4 regions of the Micromonospora sp. DT228 genome follow, and region 2 is predicted to be linked to each of the others. Evidence: riboswitches for the same ligand, from Rfam matches in the RefSeq annotation. Region 2 holds a riboswitch; each other region holds the start of a gene.
The links. A riboswitch is a leader RNA that binds a small molecule or an ion and turns the genes downstream of it on or off. The one in region 2 is predicted to bind cobalamin.
Positions count from the first base shown of each region.

Region 1: another riboswitch for cobalamin. It lies ahead of ACLQ29_RS22635 (acyl-CoA thioesterase); the one in region 2 lies ahead of cobN (cobaltochelatase subunit CobN).
Region 3: another riboswitch for cobalamin. It lies ahead of ACLQ29_RS24510 (hypothetical protein); the one in region 2 lies ahead of cobN (cobaltochelatase subunit CobN).
Region 4: another riboswitch for cobalamin. It lies ahead of ACLQ29_RS16270 (ribonucleoside-diphosphate reductase subunit alpha); the one in region 2 lies ahead of cobN (cobaltochelatase subunit CobN).

Region 1 is NZ_JBNCKO010000011.1:186,736-188,932, forward strand. Features, by position in the region: gene ACLQ29_RS22630 (copper resistance CopC family protein) at 1-540, opposite strand, end outside; cobalamin riboswitch at 670-883, shown strand; gene ACLQ29_RS22635 (acyl-CoA thioesterase) at 1,080-1,526, shown strand; gene ACLQ29_RS22640 (zinc-dependent alcohol dehydrogenase family protein) at 1,634-2,197, shown strand, end outside.
Region 2 is NZ_JBNCKO010000014.1:148,665-150,861, reverse strand. Features, by position in the region: gene ACLQ29_RS25390 (hypothetical protein) at 1-273, shown strand, start outside; cobalamin riboswitch at 495-671, shown strand; gene cobN (cobaltochelatase subunit CobN) at 984-2,197, shown strand, end outside.
Region 3 is NZ_JBNCKO010000013.1:164,159-166,355, reverse strand. Features, by position in the region: gene ACLQ29_RS24515 (prenyltransferase/squalene oxidase repeat-containing protein) at 1-741, opposite strand, end outside; cobalamin riboswitch at 835-952, opposite strand; cobalamin riboswitch at 1,020-1,141, shown strand; gene ACLQ29_RS24510 (hypothetical protein) at 1,248-2,197, shown strand, end outside.
Region 4 is NZ_JBNCKO010000007.1:67,856-70,052, forward strand. Features, by position in the region: gene ACLQ29_RS16270 (ribonucleoside-diphosphate reductase subunit alpha) at 1-1,343, opposite strand, end outside; cobalamin riboswitch at 1,540-1,756, opposite strand.

The sequences.
Region 1 (2,197 bases), on a different contig from region 2:
CTCGGTGGCGGCCACCAGCGCCGGGTCCGGCTGTGTCGACGGCGGGCTCCATCCCTTCGGCGCCGCCGTCACCCGCCCGTCGTAGCGGAAGGTCAGGGTGCCCCGCACGGTGTCGCCGTCCGAGGCGACCGACAGATAGCTCACCGAGTACTGGCCCTTGGCGGGCAGGTGGGCGACGCTCACCACCGCGGGGAACCCCGTCGTGTACTCCCGCGGCTCGAACTGCCCGTTGACCAGGAAGTACTCCCGTACCGGCTGCTCCAGCGGTTTCGGTTCACCCTGCGACCAGCCGTTGTCGACACGGGTGCCACCCGGGGCGGTGATCGTGAAGAACGCGTTGGCGGCGGCCTTCTCGGTGAAGAAGAGCCGCACCTCCGTGAACGGCTCACGCACGGTGGCCCCGCTCGCCGGCGTGGACGTGGCGAGGGTCCCGTGCGCCGCGGCGGGTTGGGCGGACGCGAGGAGGGCGACCGCCGAGGCGAGGAGGAACGCGAGGAGGCCCGAGACCACCCGCCCGCAAGTCTGGGGGAGACGACGCATCTGGATATCCTCACCCTCGCGAGACTTTTTTCAAGAGGTGGCGATCTTCTTCCTCGAACGTCAAAAGTTGACGACGAGCACGCGGCCGCCGCGGCACGATGCCCCCGGTGGACAGATTCCCTGGCCAGCTATGCTGCCGACGGCGCTGGTTCGCCCCGTCCTGACCGGCTGGGCGTCGTAAGAGGGAACCCGGTGGAAATCCGGGGCTGCCCCGCAGCGGTGAGTGGGAACGACAGCCGTCATCAGCACTGGGCCAGCGGCCTGGGAAGCGACGGCCAGTAGGGGACCGGCACGACCGGTCGGGCCCGCGAGTCCGAAGACCTGCCGGCGCCGCGTACACAACCGTGTGCGCTGCCGTCGGCCTCGCGGGTGGGCTGAGCGGGTGACGGGCCGTGCGTGTGGTGCACGGCCAGGTCCTCGTCAGCGTGTGTCCGCGACCGGCGGCGTGGTTTCCCGAGGGACGGACTACCGCTGTGCACGACACCACCACGATCGCCGGCCGAGCGCCGTCGGCGTCGCACCTGACCCTGTCGCAGATCATGGACCAGCACCACACAAACCTGATGGGTACGGTGCACGGCGGCCGGATCCTCAACCTCATCGACTCCGTCGCCGGTGTGGTCGCCGCCCGGCACTCCGATGGGCCGGCGGTGACCGCCGCCATCGACGAGACCGCGTTCCTGCGCGCGGTGCGGGTCGGCGACGTCGTGCACGTCGACGCCCGGATCACCTGGGCCGGCCGTAGCTCGATGGAGGTGGCCGTCAAGGTGACCGCCGACCGGTGGGACCGGGCGGTGCCGCCCACCGACGTGGCCACCGCCCACCTGGTCATGGTCGCCATCGACGACGACGGCCAGCCCCGTACGGTGCCGCCGCTGCTGCCCGAGACCGACGGGGACCGGCGACGGTACCGGGAGGCGGAGATCCGCCGGGAGCACCGGCTGGCGCTGCGGCGCGCGCTGCTCGACGGCGCCGACGACGGCTGACCCGTGCTCGGTCCGCCCGTCGCGGTGCTGGCCGGTCCGAGGAACCCGCCCCGCCGTCGATCTGGTCGGATAGCGTCCACGTGAAGCCTCGATCACGGAGAGTGTGGATGGTTATGCGCGCTGCGGTGCTGCGGGAGTTCGACGTTCCGCTCCTGGTCGAGGAGATCGACAGACCCACCCCCGAGCGCGGGCAGGTGCTGGTGCGGATCGTCGCCAGCGGCGTCAACCCGCTCGACACGAAGATCCAGGCGGGAAAGGCCGCGCACGCGCGCGTCCAGCCTCCCGCGGTGCTCGGCCTGGACCTCGCCGGCGTCGTCGCGGCGGTCGGTGCGGACGTGACCGACTTCGCGCCGGGGGACGAGGTGTACGGGCTGTGCGGGGGAGTGGGCGACCTCCAGGGGTCGCTTGCCGAATACGCCGCCGTGGACGCGCGGCTCCTGGCCCGCAAGCCGAAGACCCTCTCGATGCGGGAGGCCGCCGCGTTGCCCCTGGCGGCGATCACCTCCTGGGAGGGGCTTGTCGACCGGGCCGGAGTCCGTGCCGGGCAGAAGGTGCTCGTGCACGGCGGCGCCGGCGGTGTCGGATACGTGAGCGTCCAACTCGCCCAGGCGCGCGGCGCCGAGGCGTACGCCACGGGCGGGCCGGCGAGCATGAGTCTGATCGAGAGCCTG
Region 2 (2,197 bases):
CGTTCCCGGTCCCGCCCACACCTGCCCATGCGCCCCGCCTGGTTGTGCCGCAACTGTGCCGCCCCGTGGCCGTGCCCCCGCGCCCAACTCGATCTCGTCGCCGAGTTCTACGGCCACTCGCTGGCGCTGGCCCTCTACCTGACGTCTTGCCTGAACGAGGCGATTCACGACTTGTACAGTCTCGGCGGTCGCCCCGACCTGGCCAACATGCACGCCCGTTTTCTCGGCTGGCTGTCGCTGGCCCGGCGGCCACGCCGCTTCGAGCACGAGTGACGTAGGGCGGAGCGCGCCGGTGCCGAGTCGCCTACGGCATCAGCTCCAACGAAGTCACACCGACACTCGGCCCCCTTGCGCGGGCGCCCTCCGCCACCGGCCAGTCAGCTCGCCGTCTCGTGCGTCAGGCCACCCCGCGCGCCGATATTTCCGCAGGTCAATGTGGTGAGCGTGGCCGGGCGACGCCGGGGTCGGCGTTGACCGGCGGCGCGGCGGTGTGGCAGCATTCGCGGCCTGACGGCAGTGAAGGAAGTCGGTGCGATTCCGACGCGGTCCCGCCACTGTCACCGGGGAGCGATCCCCCCTCGTGAGTCACGGCCGTGTGTCTGCGGCTGGAAGGCCGGGGGAGAGCGTCGATCCGGAAGCCAGGATACTTCGGCCGTCGGGATGTGCCCCAGGGCGTGGACACCCGAGGAGGACCTGATGACGCACAGCGTCTCATTCATCGACGATTATCGTCATGACCCGCATCGCGGGCGCTGCGCCGCGCCCACGGCCGGCCGCGCCGGCACGTCTCGGGCCGGCCGCCGCGGCGTACGCCAGGCCGTTGGCTTCCGGTACCGCTGAGTCGAGCGCTCGGCGCTGACCGGCCCCGACGTCCGCGTCGGCGTGCCGTCCACCCGGGGCCGTCGTACCGGCTGACGCCGTACCCACCCGCTTCGTCCGGGCCGCCTCCGTGGCGGCCAGGACGTCACTCTCCGGAGCCTGCCGTGCGCATCCTGCTGCTCTCCACCGCCGACACCGACCTGCTGGCCGCCCGCGCCAGCGGCGCCGACTACCGGCTCGCCAACCCCGCGCGGGTCGCCGCCGACGAGGTGCCCGCCCTGCTCGACGGGGTCGCCCTCGTCGTCGTACGCCTGCTCGGCGGTCGGCAGGCGTGGCCGGACGGTCTCGCCGCGGTGCTCGCCACGGGTGTGCCGACGGTGGTGCTCGGCGGCGAGGCGCTGCCCGACGCGGAGCTGATGGCCATCTCGACCGTGCCGTCCGGGGTTGTCACCCAGGCGCTGGCGTACCTGGTCGAGGGCGGGCCGGACAACCTGGCGCAGTTGGCCCGGTTCCTCTCCGACACGGTGCTGCTCACCGGCGAGGGGTTCGCCCCACCCGCGCCGACCCCGGCGTACGGCGTGCACGGCGAGCACCCGACCGACCCGCGGCGGCCCACCGTGGGGATCGTCTTCTACCGGGCGCACGCCCTCGCCGGCAACACCGGGTTCGTCGACGTCCTCGCGGACGCCGTCCACAGAGCCGGCGGCAACCCGCTGCCGATCTTCTGCGGCTCGCTGCGGGGCCTGACCACCGGCGCGGGCCCGCTCGGGCTCTTCGCCCGCTGCGACGCGCTGCTGGTCACCGTGCTCGCGGCCGGTGGCGCGGTCGCCGCGGACGCCTCCGGGGGAGGCGACGAGGACGCCTGGGACGTCGGCGCCCTGGCCGCCCTGGACGTGCCGATCATCCAGGCGCTCTGCCTGACCAGCACCCGCGAGCAGTGGGCCGGCAGCGACGCCGGGCTGTCCCCGTTGGACGCGGCCATGCAGGTGGCCATCCCCGAGTTCGACGGCCGGATCGTCAGCGTGCCGTTCTCGTTCAAGCAGATCGACGCCGACGGGCTGTCGGTCTACGCGGCCGACGCCGACCGGGCCGCCCGGGTGGCCGGGATCGCCGTGCGCCACGCCCGACTGCGGTACGTGCCCGCCGCCGACAAGCGGGTCGCCGTGGTGCTCAGCTCGTACCCCACCAAGCACTCCCGGGTCGGTAACGCCGTCGGGCTGGACACCCCGGTCTCGGCGGTCCGGCTGTTCGCCGCGCTGGCCGAGGCCGGCTACGACCTGGGTGACGGGCCACCGCCCGACGACGGCGACGCGCTGATCCACGCGCTGATCGCCGCCGGTGGTCACGACGTGGAGTGGCTCACCCCGGAGCAGTTGGC
Region 3 (2,197 bases), on a different contig from region 2:
GGCCAGGGCGGTGGCGACGGCGATCGTCCGGGAGTAGTCGACCCACCCGTAGTCGACGTGGTCGCCGTCGGTGAGTTGCTCCACCAGGTAGCTGCCGACGGCCTTGACCTGGGCTTCGGTCGGCCGCGCCGGGTCGGTCGGCCCGGCCGTCGTGGTGGGCGAGGGAGTCGGCGTCGAGGAGGGCGTCGGGCCGCTCGCGCGCACCGACGCGGGGGTGAAGTTCGGCGCCCCGGTCGTGCCGCCGATGTCGGTGCCGCCGAAGACCCATGCCTCGACCTCGCCGGGGCCCGGCCGCTGGGACATCGCACCGAGTGGACTGTAGGTCCAGTGGTCCTGCCCGGCCGGTGCGATCCAGTAGGACCAGTAGGCAGTCGCCGGCGGCGTCAACTGGCACGCCTCGTCGGCGGGCGTCGGGCGTTCGGCACCGGACTCGAAGGCGGGTGAGCCGATCCGGCAGATGAAACCGGGGCCGTCATGGGCGGTGCCGGCCGTGGTGAAACCCGCCTCGTGCAGCAGGTCCAGACCCGTGGTCGGGGTGGCGTCGCAGCCCCGCAGCAGCGGCCCGCCCCACGGCCCGAAGTCGACAGCGACGACAGCGCCCTGGGTCGGCGTGCAGGACTCCAGCGGATCGGCGATCGCACGGGTCGGCACCACGAGCGCCGCCACGCCAAGCGTCACCGCGGCGACGAACGCCAACCACGCCCGGGGAACACGCGGCGTGCGACTGACAAGTGGGGACATGGCGACTCTCTCGGGGGTAGCGGCGCAGGCGCGGACGCGGACCCCGAGGACAAGTCTCGGAAACCTGGCTCCGCGCCGTGTACCTCGACGGCGCTGCGGTGCACTATCCAGCCAGGTAATCCGACTCGTCCCGAGAAAACGGGACCTACGGCTGCGGGCCAGCGCCGGACTTTGACCGGCTTCCCCTGACTGCTGGATCGCGGCCATCGGACCACACCCGCGACCACGCCGTCAACGCGAGCCGCTGTCATCTAGCTAACAGCGCGCGGTAGGGGCTTCCTCCCATACGGTGACCGCGTCATCGCGTGGGGGAACCCGGTGGGAATCCGGGGCTGACGCGCAACGGTGAGGACGGTCCGCCGTCCCGAGCCCGACTACCCACGTGGTGACGCAGCACCTGCGGTATCCGTCCCACGCGTCCTGCGGCCGGCCCGCCCCGCCCCCGCCGGCTTCCCTGTCGGGCTCTGGGTCGAGGCAGTCGTGCCCCGTACCCCCAAGGAGACCCGATGTCCTCGCGCCTTTCCTCCGGCAGCCGCCGGAGACGTCTCGCGACAGTCCCCGCCGCCGCGCTGATCGCCACCGCCGTCGCGGTGACTGCCGGTGCCGCACCGGCCGCCGCGACCTCGACGCCCGCGCAGATCGCCACCGCCCGGACCAACGGCGTGGCCTACCTGCGGACGCTGCAGGCGGCCGACGGCAGCTACGCCAGCGGCGGGTTGTCGAACGAGTGGGCGTTCAGCGCGTTCGCCCCCGCCGGCGTCGCGGCCGTGGACGTCTACCCCTCCGGGGACACGACCAAGAACGCCCGCACCGTCTACCGCAACCAGCTCTCCGCCGCGTCCTGGCCAAGCGCCTCGCCCGTCGTCACCGACTACGAGCGCGGCGTCCTGAACGCCTACGCGGCAGGCATCGACCCCGCTCGGGTCTCCCCCGCCCGCAACCTGATCGCCGACACCATCGCCTACTGGCAGACCGGCTCGCCCGGCTACTACGGCCCGCCCGCCAACGTCAACGGCACCATCTTCGCCACCCTCGCCCTGGCCGGGGCGAAGACCCAGACCGGCGGCGCCCGTGTACCGCAGGCACTGCTCGACCTCTCGGTCACCCGGATCCGCAACAACCAGCACAACGACGGCGGCTGGACCTTCAGCCAGGCCGAGGGGAACGCGAGCGCACTCGCCACTCCCGGCGACATCGACATGACCGGCGCCGCCATGGCGGCCCTCTGCGCCGCAGGCGTGCCCAACACCGACACCGACATCGTCCAGGCGAAGAACTTCCTCAAGGGCAAGCTCGTCAACGCCTCGGGCGCCTTCACCTCGATGTTCGGCGTCAACACCGACTCCAACGCCTGGGCCGTCTCCGGGCTCAACGCCTGCGGCATCCCCAGCCAGGGCACCGACTTCACCACCACCGCCGGCAAGACCCCGATCGACTTCCTGCGCGCGCAGCAGCT
Region 4 (2,197 bases), on a different contig from region 2:
GCGGCGAGGTTCACCGAGCCGAGGTTGCACACGGCGGTCTCGGCGTCACTGGACACCTCGATGATCTCGGTGCAGAGGTTGGACAGGTGCACCACGTTGCCGTCTTCGGCGGTCTGGTTGCAGAGCCGGTTGGCGGCGTCCTTGAACGTCATCCACCCGTTGCCGGTCTGGGCCAGGGTCCGCATCATCTTCCCGTACAGCTCCCGCGCCGGGACCTGCCGCACGTAGCGACCCTGCGCCTCGGCCTCCCGGTACGCGGCGTCGAAACGCTCCCCCCACAGGTCGGGCAGCTCGGGCACCTCGTGCGGGTCGATCAGCGACCATATCTCGTCGGCCTCGACCCGGCGCATGAACTCGTCCGGGATCCAGTTGGCCAGGTTCAGGTTGTGGGTGCGCCGGGCGTCCTCGCCGGTGTTGTCCCGCAGTTGCAGGAACTCCTCGATGTCCGGGTGCCACGGCTCCAGGTAGACGCAGGCCGCGCCCTTGCGCCGGCCGCCCTGGTTGACCGCGGCGACGCTCGCGTCCAGCGTGCGCAGCCACGGCACGATCCCGTTGGACTGCCCGTTGGTGCCGCGGATCAGGGCGCCCCGGGACCGGACCCGGGAGTACGCGATGCCGATGCCGCCGGCGAACTTGGACAGGTTGGCGACCTGGGCGTAGCGCTGGTAGATCGAGTCCAGCTCGTCGCGTGGGGAGTCGACCAGATAGCAGGAGGACATCTGGGTGTGCCGGGTGCCGGAGTTGAACAACGTCGGTGAGCTGGGCAGATAGGCCAGGCTGGACATGAGTCGGTAGAAGTCGACCGCCTCGTCCGGCGTCTGGGACAGCCCGCAGGCCACCCGCAGCAGCCAGTACTGCGGGGTCTCCAGCACCAGGCGGCTGGTGGGGTGGCGCAGCAGGTACCTGTCGTACACCGTGCGCAGACCGAAGTACTCGAACCGCCGGTCACCGTCCGGATCGACAGCGTCGTCGAGCATCGGGGCGTGCGCGGCGACGAACGCGGCGGTGTCGTCGCCGATCAGGCCCTCGGCGTGGCCGACCCGGATCGCCGCGCTGAACGAGGTGACGCCCTGCCGACGCACCTCCTTGCCGACGTAGCTGGAGAGCAGCCGGGCGGCGAGGCGGGAGTACTGCGGTTCCTCGCCGATCATCTCGGCCGCGGTCTGGATGGAGAGCCGGTCCAGCTCGGCAGTCGTCGCGCCGTCGTACAGGCCGCTGATCGTGCGGGTGGCGACGCGCATCGGGTCGACGTCGGTCAGGTCGTCGGCCCACCGCTCGACCGCCCGGACGATCTTGTTGACGTCCACGGATTCGGTGGCGCCGTCGCGCTTGCGGACCTGCATCGGCGTCCGCCGCACGGCCGCGTCGCCGACTGCCGGGACTACCTCGGTGACTGTCACCACTCACTCCTCGCGAGTTCGAGACCTGATGGCCCCTCGAACGCGTGGAGACAGACACCGGCGGACGCCACGCCGGCACGGCGTGGGTCAGGTGGCGTCGGCCGTCCCACGCGGCCTCGGACCGCCGCTCACCCGGGTGTGGGTACGCGGCGCGCTGGCAGGTCTTCGGACTCGTGGGCACGACCGGGTTGGCCGGTCTCCTACTGGCCGTCGCTTCCCAGGCCGATTCGTGGCCCAGTGCTCATGACGGCTGTCGTTCCCACTCACCGCTGCGGGACAGTCCCGGATTTCCACCGGGTTCCCTCTTGCCTCGACCGCTCGGGCTGAGCGGTCGAACCAGCTGCGCTCGACACCATATATAGGGACGCTGCCGTTGTCACACCCCACATGTCGGTCTCGGGCGTGTCGACGGCGACGCCCGTGATGGTCGTCACCGGCCGCGCCGGCCGGGCCGGGTCCGGCCGACTCAGGGTCGGCGAACGCCCGCGCGGCACACGGCAGGCCGAGCGGGTGTCGACATTCGGAAAGGTGTGATGTATTAAGTCTTTAGATGTAAAGACCCCTACCCATACTCGGCCGTCAATGCAACTTTCCGGAGTGGACATCCAATCTTCTGGACCATTATCCACTTCCCGCGCCACCGTCCCCATCGGTCTCGGGGCGCCTCAGCGGCCTGCCGCGTCGTCGAGAGTCAGGGCGTCTACCAGCGCGACGAACACCTCCGCGACTCCGGCCGGGCGTGCAGACCAGGCACGGCGACCAGGCCGCCGGCACGTCGACGAATCGGCGGCGCGGAA